DNA from 2 places in the Sporosarcina sp. AD_1 genome. Region 2 is predicted to be linked to the other one. Evidence: predicted binding sites of a transcription regulator. Region 2 holds the regulator's gene; the other holds the start of a gene.

Region 1 (6,736 bases), 270 kb from region 2:
TTCCACATATCCGGAACTCGCGAATCACACATTGATCGCTGTGACAGAACAACGGACAAAAGAAGAAATTGATGCGCTCGTGCAGGAAATGGAGGCCCTTCATGCGTAATGAAAATCAACCGCTGATTTTTGAAATATCAAAAGAGGGACGGATCGGCTATAGCCTCCCTGAATTGGATGTACCGGAAGTCGATTTGACAAACTTGTTGCCTGAAACTTATATCCGCTCTGAAGAGGCAGAACTGCCGGAAGTATCCGAGCTTGATATTATGCGACACTATACTGCGCTCTCCAATCGGAATCACGGAGTAGATACAGGATTCTATCCGCTTGGATCTTGTACGATGAAGTACAATCCGAAAATTAACGAAGCGGTTGCCCGCCTATCTGGTTTCGCGAATATCCATCCGTTGCAGGATGAAGCTACTGTTCAAGGTGCAATGGAAATCATGTATGACTTGCAGGAACACCTTTCTGAAATTACAGGTATGGACGAAGTGACGCTTCAGCCGGCTGCTGGTGCACATGGTGAATGGACTGCGCTCATGATGATCCGGGCATTCCACGAGTCAAACGGCGATTTCAACCGGACAAAAGTGCTTGTGCCGGATTCTGCCCATGGCACAAACCCTGCTTCCGCAACGGTTGCAGGATTCGATACGATTACAGTTAAGTCAAATGACAACGGCCTGGTCGATATCGACGATCTAAAATCCAAAGTTGGACCTGACACAGCTGCCCTCATGCTGACGAATCCGAATACACTCGGACTCTTTGAAGAGGATATTTTAACAATGGCTGAAATCGTTCATGGTGTCGGCGGGAAGCTATACTATGACGGTGCTAACTTAAACGCCGTTATGGCGAAAGCACGCCCGGGCGATATGGGCTTTGACGCTGTTCATTTGAATTTGCATAAGACGTTCACAGGCCCGCATGGCGGTGGTGGACCGGGCTCTGGCCCAGTCGGCGTGAAAGCGGATTTGGCTCCGTTCTTGCCGAAGCCGGTTCTCGTTAAAGAAGGGGACAGCTATACATTCGAGTATGACCGTCCGCAATCAATCGGCCGTGTGAAACCGTTCTACGGAAACTTCGGCATTTATTTACGTGCCTACACGTATATCCGCTCCATGGGGCCGGATGGATTGAAGGCAGTTACGGAGTATGCAGTATTGAATGCAAACTATATGATGCGCAGATTGGAGCCGTATTTTGATCTGCCATATCCGCAACATTGCAAGCATGAATTTGTTCTATCAGGCCGCCGACAAAAGAAACTCGGTGTACGTACACTCGATATGGCAAAACGCCTGCTTGATTTCGGGTTCCATCCGCCAACGATCTACTTCCCGCTTAATGTGGAGGAAGGCATGATGATTGAACCAACCGAGACTGAATCGAAAGAAACGCTCGATTCCTTCATCGATGCAATGATCCAAATTGCCAAGGAAGTAGAAGAAACGCCGGAAATTGTCCAAGAGGCGCCTCATACAACGGTCGTTAACCGTTTGGATGAAACAAAAGCGGCACGTCATCCAGTTCTTCGCTTTAAGAAAAAAGAAGAGGAACTGGTTAACGCGTAATCCGTATTAAATTTTGGCTGCACGCCGAATGTTTGTATCAAGCAAACATTCAGGCGTGCAGTTTTTTGTGTTGAGAGTTCCTGAAGGCTTTTCTAAGAGGCGGCCGCTAATGAAATAAAGAACGGCCTGCTGCTCACCCTAAGGAAGACCGGATGCACGCTAGGAGGCGCGAGGAAGCTCGAACACTGCCTGCAACCCGTCTGGATGTGATACGTGTCATGGATTCTAAGGAGGCTGTCAGGAGGGATGCAGGCATGGGGGAATTTATTGCAATAGAAAAAGTTCCTCCCGAAGGAAGAACTTTGCCATCATTTGCTTCTGATTTTGCCTGTCCACGTACGGAATCCGCCTTGGAGGTGGAAGAGCTGTGTATACTCTTTCTTTTTCAAGAAAAGAGCGGCTCTTGCACTTTTGCCGCCGTTTTGATCGTACAAGTAGACGGGCTTATCCGCACGGATTTCTTTATAACGCTGCCGGAACTGGGAGTATGGGATATTTCTCGCTCCGAGAATATGGCCCGCTTCAAACTCCTTTGGTTCCCGCACATCGATAAGCTGCGCTTTCCGGTATCCGTTGATAAAATCCTCTTGCGTCAAGTTTGTGACCGCTTTTCGCAGGCGTAACATCGTGATGACGATGTAGAGGATGAGGAGAAGGACGACCGCCCCTAAGATATATAAATCCACTTCGATTTTCCCCTTTCTTTCTATAAGTCCATTATAAAGATTAAGTAGCACATGTTCAATGAGAATGATAAAATGAAATTCGTTGTAATGAATCGGCAAGCATAAAAGAATATTTCGCCGACCTGGACAAGGGATGCCGCTGCTTATTAGCATGGGCATTTTCCGCTTCTAGGTCGGCAACATTGTTGATTGGAAGGGGAATCGGTATGGAAAAAGAGGTTTGGCATTTCATTAATTCCGGAAAGTGTTCGCCATCTTTTAACATGGCGCTCGATGAAGCGCTTCTAGATTGGCATAGCAGAGGGGAAATTGGACCGGTTCTGCGTTTTTATGAATGGCAGCCTGCCACCTTGTCAATTGGATATTTCCAGCGAGTGGAAAAGGAAATTGATATGGAAGCCGTAAAGAGGCATAATCTTGGCTTCGTCAGACGGCCGACAGGCGGAAGAGGCGTCCTTCATGAACATGAACTGACCTACAGTGTCATCGTAAGGGAGGATTACGAGGACATGCCTGAGACGGTAACGGAAGCATACCGGGTCATCTCGGGCGGCCTGTTGGAAGGATTCCGGAATCTTGGTCTGCAAGCGGAATTTTCTGTACCGGTTACGGAGGAGCAGAATGAACGGCTGCGTAAACCGAAAAGTGCCGTATGCTTTGATGCACCAAGCTGGTACGAGCTCGTTGTGGAAGGTAAGAAGGTGGCAGGAAGTGCGCAGACCCGTCAAAAAGGTGTAATTCTCCAGCACGGCGCCATTTTGCTCAGCTTGGATGAAGAGAAGCTCGTCTCGTTATTTAAATTCGAGTCGGAAGAGGCGCGGGAACGTATGCGAAAAGGATTGCCGGAAAAGGCGGTCGCCATTGACCGGCTGACAAATCGTCCGATCTCAGTGGCTGAGTGCATATCTGCCTTTGCAACGGGTTTTGAGAAGGCACTTGATATGACGCTTGTACCGCTGGAACTAACGGCTGAACAACTGGAGTATGTCAAGGAGATCGAACGAACGAAATATTTGGCGGATTCCTGGACATATCGAAAGTAAAAATCGGACTTTCGTTTCATTTTTTTTCGACGAATACCGACGTTATCGGCTTTCTAGTTGTGAGAATATTTTTCTTCGTTGATCGTAGTTTCAAGATGTAGTAGATTAGGTTATATACATAATACAACATGTTGTGTTTTAGTGGATTAATTCGAAGGAGGACGCAAGCATGGTCATTGTTTCAAAGCACGACGAGCCGAAATTGGACAAGGCACAGTTGAACGCGGATATTGCGAGATTCCCGCAAGTCCACCCGATCACGGATGATATGAAAATCGAGCATAGCGGTGTTTCGCGGCTTGTCATGATAGATAGATATTCTTTTAAGGATACAGAAAAGAAAACGTTAAAAGTGGGTGACTTTGTTGTCCTCACAGTGAAGGAAGACCCGAAATTTCCAGCGCGGGGCTTAGGCTTTGTCGTGGGCTTGGATAAAAAAGCGGGCAAGGCGGATATTTGGATTGAAACTGAGTACCGTTCTTCAATCGATGACCCGGAAGAACAGGAAAAGGGCATTGTGACGCGTCCACTGGATGTCATCGAGAAGCCACTGGAAGTGTTTTACGAGCAGATTGCCAAACGAAACGCAACTGGACTAGCATCCGTCGAACAAACGGAAGAACAACGGAAGGCATCTTTCGACATGTTCTACAAACAATTGTCTAACTTGAATTTTGTTCCTGCTGGCCGTGTTTTATATGGTGCAGGTTCTGATACAGAAGTTACCTTTTTCAATTGCTATGTCATGCCATTCGTTCCGGATTCCAGAGAAGGAATCTCGGATCACCGTAAACAAGTAATGGAAATCATGAGCCGCGGCGGCGGAGTAGGAACGAATGGTTCGACGCTGCGACCGCGCAATACGCTTGCGCGGGGAGTGAACGGGAAATCTTCCGGTTCCGTCTCCTGGCTTGACGATATTGCGAAATTGACGCATTTGGTGGAGCAGGGCGGTTCAAGACGCGGTGCTCAAATGATCATGCTTGCTGATTGGCATCCGGATATTTGCGAGTTTATTATCTCGAAGATGCAAAATCCACGAATCCTTCGGTATCTCCTGGAAAATACGGAAGAGGAATTGATCAAAAAGCTTGCGAACGAGAAGTTGAAGTTCAAACCGCTGACAGCACAGGAAGAAGCGATGTATCAAGGAATCTTGAACTACCGGACAATCCCTGGCATGGGCGGCTTCAATGAAGCGATTTTGCGTGATGCGGAAATGAAACTCCGCGATGGCGGTACGTATACAGTTCATAATCCAGAATTTTTAACAGGTGCCAATATCTCCGTAACATTGACAGACGACTTTATGAAAGCTGTCGAAGAAGATGCTGATTTTGAATTGCGCTTCCCGGCAGTGGAAAATTATTCCCCTGAAGAGATGGAAGTGTACAATGAGGAATGGCATAAGGTCGGAGATGTCCGGGAATGGGAAAGACAAGGCCATGAAGTGCGTGTCTACCGGACAATCAAAGCCCGTGCCCTTTGGGATTTGATCAATATCTGTGCGACGTATTCTGCAGAACCTGGCATCTTCTTTATTGACAATGCCAACAAAGAAACGAACGCAAAAGCATATGGTCAACAAGTTGTCGCGACGAACCCTTGCGGGGAACAGCCACTTGCCCCATATTCTGTCTGTAACTTGGCAGCGGTCAACTTAGCGGAAATGACAGATAAAGAAACAAAGACGGTAGACTATGAAAAATTAAAAGAGACTGTCCGTGTCGGCGTCCGCATGCAGGACAACGTCATCGACTCTACCCCTTACTTCTTGGAAGAAAATAAAGTCCAGGCACTTGGAGAGCGCCGTGTTGGCCTTGGTGTCATGGGTCTTGCCGATCTGTTAATTTATTGTGAAAAGGAATACGGTTCTCCAGAAGGTAATGAGCTTGTCGATAAAGTGTTTGAAACGATTGCGACGACTGCGTATCGTGAATCCATCGAATTGGCTAAAGAGAAGGGAAGCTTCCCATTCTTGATTGGCAAAGATGAGAAGGAAACAAAAGCGTTGCGTGAAGCTTATATTTCTACTGGCTTTATGAAGAAGATGCCGGAAGACATCCGTCAATCCGTGCTGGAGCATGGTATCCGGAATTCGCATTTGCTGACAGTGGCACCAACAGGTTCCACAGGCACAATGGTCGGCGTATCGACAGGGCTGGAGCCATATTTCTCCTTCACGTACTATCGCAGTGGACGTCTCGGCAAATTCATCGAAGTGAAAGCGAACATTGTGGAAGAATATTTGAAACGGAATCCGGAAGCAGATCCGGATCACTTGCCGAATTGGTTCGTTTCTTCCATGAGCCTTTCACCCGAAGCGCATGCTGATGTTCAGTGCATCATCCAGCGCTGGATCGACAGCTCCATCTCTAAAACGGTGAACGCACCTAGAGGATACAGCGTGAAACAAGTTGAAAGTGTCTATGAGCGTCTTTATAAAGGCGGAGCAAAGGGTGGAACGGTTTACGTCGACGGCAGTCGGGATTCCCAGGTGCTCACGCTGAAAGCGGAAGAGAACGTAATGGAAACAACGCCGATGGAAGAGGAAATCGTTGAGCAACGAAAAGTCGTCCTCATTAACACAATCCAAGATTTGCGTTCTACTAACGTCACAATCGGTTCAGAAGTCGGGAACACATGCCCGGTTTGCCGACAAGGGACAGTAGAAGAAATCGGTGGTTGCAATACATGCACAAATTGTAACGCGCAATTGAAATGCGGTTTGTAAAATAGCATAAATCAGGTGGAGAAAAACGAACAGTTTTTCTTCACCTGATTTTTTTACGTTCACGAGTCGAGTGGTGCCTGGCAATACGAGGGGTTGCGGGTGACAAACGAGATGTCCCGTGGAAGAAACGAGCGGTAGGCGAGGAGATACGAGAGAATGAAAAATTAAACGAGCGGTTCGCCAGAGGATACGAGAGGTTAGGCGAGATAATCGAGCGGTAGGCGAGGAGATACGAGAGAATGAAAAATTAAACGAGCGGTTCACCGGAGGATACGAGAGGTTAGGCGAGATAATCGAGCGGTAGGCGAGAAGATACGAGAGAATGAAAAATAAAACGAGCGGTTCACCGGAGGATACGAGAGGTTAGGCGAGATAATCGAGCGGTAGACGAGAAGATACGAGAGAATGAAAAATTAAACGAGCGGTTCACTGGAGGATACGAGAGGTTAGGCGAGATAATCGAGCGGTAGGCGAGGAGATACGAGAGAATGAAAAATTAAACGAGCGGTTCACCGGAGGATACGAGAGGTTAGGCGAGATAATCGAGCGGTAGGCGAGGAGATACGAGAGATTGAAAAATTAAACGAGCAGTTCGCCAGAGGATACGAGAGGTTATGGAAGGTAATTGAGCGGTACCAACGGATAAACGAACACTTGGAGAAGAAATGCAAAAGAAAATACAATAACTAT
Region 2 (6,736 bases):
TGTGTTTAAAGTGGACAAGGACGGGGTCACATCGGATATGCGGAGATCCGCTAAAGCGGTCAACTTCGGTATCGTCTATGGAATCAGTGATTATGGACTGTCGCAAAGCTTGAATATTACGAGGAAGGAAGCTGCTGAGTTCATTGATACGTATTTATCCACCTTCCCTGGCGTCAAGCAATATATGGAAGATATCGTAGCGGATGCGAAGATGAAAGGATATGTCACGACCCTTCTGAATCGAAGAAGGTATTTGCCGGACATCACAAGTTCCAATTTCAACTTGCGCAGTTTTGCCGAACGGACGGCTATGAATACACCGATCCAAGGGACAGCTGCCGACATTATCAAAAAAGCGATGATTGATATGGATCAGCGGCTTGCGGCAGAAGGGCTGCAAACGCGGATGCTCCTGCAAGTACACGATGAACTGATTTTCGAAGCGCCTGAGGAAGAACTGGAAACATTGAAAGTAATCGTACCGGAAGTGATGGAATCCGCGCTGCAACTCGATGTGCCATTGAAAGTCGAGTGGGCGTACGGGTCATCCTGGTACGAAACGAAGTGAGGGATTACTATGCCGGAATTACCGGAAGTGGAGGGGGTTGTCCGGTCGCTGGCGCCGGTATCCACAGGGAGGATCATTGATTCCGTCAAGATTTCGGAAACGGTGTTGTCCTCCAAACAGATTGGGAAAGAAGCTATTGTAAAAGGCATCACAATTGAAGATTTTATTGCGGAGATGGCGGGGATGAAAATCCTCGCTTTAACCCGAAGAAGCAAGTATATCTATTTTCATGTAGAACGAAATGGAGAACCCTTTTTGCTTGTGAACCATCTTGGAATGACGGGTGCTTGGTTTGTTGTCAATTCCTTTGACGATATTGCGGAAGACCGGTTCAGGAAACATGTTCATGTGACATTTCATATGGCGGACGGCGGACTTCTTGTCTACTCGGATATCCGCCGTTTCGGCGAATTGCGTTTATTGAAAACGGAATCGGATTACCCGCCTTTATTGGAGATGGCACCAGAACCATTCAGCGAGGAAGCATTACCACATTTTCTTGCCATGTGCGAGACGCCGAAGTACGCACGGAAACCGATCAAAGAAGTCATCATGGATGGCCATGTCATTTCGGGTTGCGGAAATATTTATGCGACAGAAGCGTTATATACGATGCGGATCCATCCGAACCGGAGTGCCGGCAGGATTAGCAAAGAGCGCAAAATCCAATTGTTCCAGGCCATTGTCAATGTGCTGCAAGAAAGCATTCGGGCAGGCGGCAGTTCCATTTCAGATTATCGGAACATTAACGGCGAAGCCGGGACGATGCAGGAGCGGCTCAAAATGTATGGCAAGAAATTTTGCCCTGAGTGCGGTACAGGAACAAAGAGTTTGAAAATCGGGGGCAGGACTTCCGTCTATTGCCCATCATGCCAACATTAGAGGGTGACAAAATGATTATTGGATTGACTGGAAGCATCGCCAGCGGAAAGAGTACGGTGGCGGCCATGCTGAGGGAAAAAGGGTATCCAATTGTTGATGCGGATGAAATCTCAAGGCTTGTAGTAGAGCCGGGGAGTCCTGTGCTCAGTGAAATTGAAGAAGTATTTGGGAAAGAAGTCATCTTGGAGGATGGCCAATTAAACCGTGCTAAACTGGGCGATCTCATCTTCAACGATATTGAAAAGCGCCAGCAGTTGAATGGCATCATTCATCCGGCTGTCCGCAAAGAAATGTTACGGCAGAAAGAGGAATGGATCGCCAAAGGGGCTTCGACTGTCATTATGGACATCCCCCTGTTATTTGAAAGCCGATTACAGCCTTTTGTCGATTCGATTCTTGTCGTTTCGGTTTCAAAGGATTTGCAGAAATCTCGACTGATGGCGAGGAACGGCTTGTCCGAAGCCGAAGCGGAATCCCGGATTTCCTCCCAATTGCCGATGGAAGTGAAGAAACGGGGAGCAGACGCAGTGATCGATAATAATGGGACGCTGGAAGAGACGAAACGCCAGCTTGACGCCGTTTTAACGGAGTGGAAAGCAGAACCTCTATTCTGAAAAGTGGAACATTGTTATTCTTTTCACAAAGTCTATACTCCTGCATAATATGTGTTATACTAATGAACGGATATAAGTTAAAAAGTATAACATACATGCGGGAGGATTTATTTCATGACTACTTCGATAGCTATTAATGGGTTTGGACGGATCGGCAGGATGGTTTTCCGTCAAATGATGATGGATGATGAAGTCAATGTTGTAGCGGTTAATGCTTCATATCCGGCTGAAACGCTAGCCCATTTAGTTAAGTATGACACAAATCATGGCGCCTTCGACGGAGAGGTCGTAGCCGAAGAAGATGCACTCGTTGTAAATGGCAAAAGAGTCAAGTTGATCGCAGAACGGGATCCTTCAAAATTGCCATGGAAAGAGCTTGGCGTGGATGTTGTCGTGGAAGCGACAGGCGTATTTAATTCACGTGAAAAGGCCGCTCTGCACTTGGATGCGGGCGCCAAAAAAGTCATACTCACAGCACCGGGGAAAAACGAAGATATTACCATCGTTCTTGGTGTGAACGAAGAGAAATTGGATATAGAAAAGCATGATATCATTTCTAATGCAAGCTGTACGACAAACTGTCTCGCTCCAGTCGTAAAAGTGCTCAACGATACGTTCGGCATTGAAAACGGATTGATGACAACTGTGCATGCCTACACAAATGACCAGAAAAACTTGGACAACCCGCATAAGGATTTACGCCGTGCACGTGCCTGCGCACAGTCGATCATCCCGACTTCAACTGGTGCAGCGAAAGCGCTAGCGCTTGTTTTGCCTGAATTGAAAGGGAAAATTCACGGAATGGCACTTCGTGTTCCAACGCCGAATGTTTCCCTAGTCGATCTTGTTGTCGACTTGAAACAAGATGTTACAGTGGAAGATGTAAATGGCGCATTCAAAAAGGCAGCTGAAGGGGAAATGGCCGGCATCCTTGCTTTCACGATGGAACCATTAGTATCTGTTGATTTCAATACGACAACGGTTTCAGCAACGATTGACGGATTAACAACAATCGTCATGGGCGATCGCAAAGTGAAAGTGTTAGCATGGTACGATAATGAATGGGGCTATTCTGCGCGTGTCGTTGAATTGACGAAGAAAGTAGCAAATGCATTGAAAGAAAAAGTGAATGCATGAGCTCCCGTTAGGCATGTATTGTATTAGGAAATAGCCGACATTGATAGACTCTGAATGAAAATTAACCTAGCAGATGGAAGGTTCGCTGCTAGGTTTTTTATCTTGTAAATAAAGCTAGTAGAATGGATTCCAGAAAATGTGAGTGGCGAATTTAGTCGAAACTTCGCAATGACAAATATATTTTCCCTTCCGGTTCTGTTATAATGTAGGGTACTAAACGGAAATGCGGAGGAACAATTATGATATGTCCAGCTTGCCACTTTAACGGTACCCGGGTTATCGATTCCAGGCCGGCAGAGGAAAACCGCTCCATCAGGCGACGCCGGGAATGCGAGAATTGCGCTTACCGATTTACGACGTTTGAGAAGGTGGAAGAGATGCCTCTAGTCGTTGTGAAAAAGGATGGCACCCGGGAAGAGTTCAATGGAGAAAAACTACTGAGAGGCTTGATCCGTGCTTGTGAAAAACGGCCGGTTGAGTTGACCTCTTTGAAAAATATCGTCTATCTCATCGAAAAAGAGTTGAGAAGCGCCGGCATCGTCGAGATCAACTCGAAAGATGTCGGAGAAATGGTCATGGAAAAACTGGCGGATGTCGATGAAGTGGCCTATGTCCGATTTGCTTCGGTCTATCGCCAATATAAAGATATTACCGTCTTTATAGAAGAACTGAAAAACTTGCAAAACAAGAAGGACCGTCAATAGGATTGGAATAACGATAATGTAAGAAGGAGGCAACGATTTCGGATGCTCTATAAAGAACTTCAGCCTGTCGATACGTATAAAATAAAACTGTCGCATCCGTTCTCGGACTATGACCGCCAGCTTCTGACGTTGTTTTATCAACCGCTGATCGGCCCGGAGGCCATGAGCCTGTTCTTAACGCTTTGGGCAGATGCCGAGCGGGATAAAGAGAGCGAGTACAACCACTATCATCTTATGAATGTGCTGACGATGCCGCTAGGGAAAGTTTTCGAATCCCGTCTGTCCCTGGAAGGGATCGGTCTGCTTCGGACCTATTGCAAACAGCTGACAGACGATCGTGCATTCATCTATGAACTGCTGACGCCGTTGGATGCAAAATCCTTTTTTGCAGATCCGCTTCTTTCCACCTTCCTGTTCAGCAAAATCGGCGAGCAGGCATACCGGGGCTTGCTTACCCGCTTTGCCTCCGATTTGCCTGTAGAAGATTCGTATGAAGAAGTATCCCGGACGTTTTTGGATGTGTACAAGCCGATCCGTTACGGCGTACCTGATGATTTATCGGATGAGTCCGGACTCCAAAGCCGCTCAAAGTCGACCGGTATCCCTTTTGCTGATTCAGGTTTTGATTTTGGTATGTTACGTGCCGGACTATCTGAGCAGATGGTGCCCAGTTCTTCACTTTCCACCGTATCGAGGGAATTGATCGAAAAGCTGGCGTTCCTCTACTCATTTACACCGCTTGATATGCAAAAAGTGATCATGATGGCATTAGACGACAATCTGAAAATACCAGAAGAAAGATTGCGGAAAGCGGCAGTCGATTTTTATAAAATGAACCGGTCCACACAAGTGCCGGTGTTGGAGAAAGTGTTCCAACAGGCAACTGTGGAAGAAGAGAAACCTGTTAAAAACATGACGCAGGAAGAAAAATTTATCCATGACATGGAAACGACATCACCCGTTGAAGTTTTGAGAGGGTATACAGGAAGCGAGCCTCTTTCAGTTGACGTCCAGCTGGCTGAAAAACTGATCAATACGTATGGTTTTCCGATTGGCGTCGTCAATGTCCTGCTAAACTATGTCATCATCCGCAATGACGGTAAAATTACGAATAATTTTGTGGAACGGATTGCCTCGACTTGGCGCAACAAGAAAGTGAAAACCGCGAAGGAAGCGATGGAGCTTGCGCGAGCTGAGTCTGATCAATACCGCAATTGGCTGAAAGATGGACAAAAGAATACAAACAGGCGAAACCCGGTCCGCGAAGAGAAAGTGCCTGAATGGTTCAAGGAAAATAAAGAGCGGGAGACGCAAAAGGAACAACCAAGTTCAGAAGATCCGGCGATTGAAGAAAAGCGCCGAGAACTGCTTGCTAAATTAGAAGCGATGAAAAGTGGGGTGAAATAATAATGGAACGTATCGGCAATGCGATGAAGCGGGTCATCAATGCACCTGCATTGACTGCCAGGTATGACCAACTTCGAAATGAAGTGCTTGAAAATGAAGAGGTTCAACAATTTCTGGAAGAGAACTCACAATACATTGACAAGTCTGTTGTGGATAAAAGCATCGGCAAGCTGTACGAATTCGTTACTTCCTCCCATAAATGCGAAAGCTGCCCGAATCTGGAAGGCTGCATTAATGTAATGAAAGGCTATGAGCCGAAATTGATCCTGACCGCGAATTACATTGATCTAGATTACGTCATTTGTCCGAATAAACAAATCGATGACGAGCGCAGGAAAGTTTCCAAAATGATTGAGAGCATGCATATGCCGAAAGATGTCATGGAGGCCAGGCTGCATGATGTGGATTTGACGCATGATAACAGCAGGCTGCAAGTAGTTGAAGCGGCAGCACGTTTTATCAATGAATACGAGGAAACAGGAAAGCTTCCGGAGAAGGGTCTCTATATACATGGTCCGTTCGGTACGGGAAAATCGTTTATCCTCGGCGCGCTGGCCAATGAATTGGCCAATCGTCAAATACGGACGGTTGTCGTCTATATACCCGAATTTTTAAGGGAAATGAAACAATCCATCCAAGATCAGACATTGAATGAGAAAATCGACTTCGTCAAAAAAGCGCCGGTTCTCATGCTGGACGATTTTGGGGCCGAATCGATGTCCGCATGGGCGAGGGATGAAGTGCTAGGAACGATTTTGCAATACAGAATGGCGCAAGAGCTTCCGACGTTTTTCACTTCAAACTTCACACTCGATGAGCTTGAGCACCATCTGACATATACCCAGCGCGGGGAAAAAGAAGAAGTGAAAGCAGCCCGTCTGATGGAACGGATTCGGATCATTAGCTCGCCAATCGCACTTCGTGGAAAAAACAGAAGAAGATCTTGATGCATTTTGTGAATTCCTATCACAATGGCTTGATTTTTAGGCAGAGCACATTTATACTAATTTGTATTAAATGATAAAATGTGAAGATGAGGACAACTATCGATTCGTCATCCTACAGAGAACGGGGTCATCGGCTGGAAGCCCCGCAGGACAGAAAATCGATGGACCACCTCGGAGCAGCGACGGGGAAATGAGTATCCGTCGACGGTACCGGCCCGTTAGCCGATTGGAAAGCTTCGTCTTTCCGGCCTTTCTGTGCCGGAGGGAAGGAAGAAGGGTGGAACCACGAACATACGCTTCGTCCCTTTATAGGGATGGGGCTTTTTTTATTGGTTTTTTTAGTTTTTTGTTTATTCCACTAACTAAAAACCAATACGTGCACCATCCGTTCTATTCCAACTAACTAAAAAGGAGAGACTGACCATGTCGGAACAAATCGAATTGAAATTCCCTGATGGAGCGGTTAAATCGTTTCCA

Evidence for each region. The regulator NrdR, encoded in region 2, represses ribonucleotide reductase genes. The targets are predictions, from matches to a motif close to AACACNATATATNGTGTT.
Region 1: ACSW3C_RS00310 (vitamin B12-dependent ribonucleotide reductase) is a predicted target of NrdR. The motif match lies at 3,433-3,450, and genes of this name have one in related genera.

Annotation. Positions count from the first base shown of each region.
Region 1 is NZ_JBPVIR010000001.1:60,244-66,979, reverse strand. Features, by position in the region: gene gcvPA (aminomethyl-transferring glycine dehydrogenase subunit GcvPA) at 1-109, shown strand, start outside; gene gcvPB (aminomethyl-transferring glycine dehydrogenase subunit GcvPB) at 102-1,583, shown strand; gene ACSW3C_RS00320 (rhodanese-like domain-containing protein) at 1,892-2,209, opposite strand; gene ACSW3C_RS00315 (lipoate--protein ligase family protein) at 2,476-3,312, shown strand; gene ACSW3C_RS00310 (vitamin B12-dependent ribonucleotide reductase) at 3,482-6,046, shown strand.
Region 2 is NZ_JBPVIR010000001.1:327,724-334,459, reverse strand. Features, by position in the region: gene polA (DNA polymerase I) at 1-568, shown strand, start outside; gene mutM (bifunctional DNA-formamidopyrimidine glycosylase/DNA-(apurinic or apyrimidinic site) lyase) at 578-1,450, shown strand; gene coaE (dephospho-CoA kinase) at 1,462-2,064, shown strand; gene ACSW3C_RS01660 (glyceraldehyde-3-phosphate dehydrogenase) at 2,179-3,201, shown strand; gene nrdR (transcriptional regulator NrdR) at 3,441-3,905, shown strand; gene ACSW3C_RS01650 (replication initiation and membrane attachment family protein) at 3,948-5,312, shown strand; gene dnaI (primosomal protein DnaI) at 5,315-6,259, shown strand; T-box leader at 6,334-6,568, shown strand; gene thrS (threonine--tRNA ligase) at 6,683-6,736, shown strand, end outside.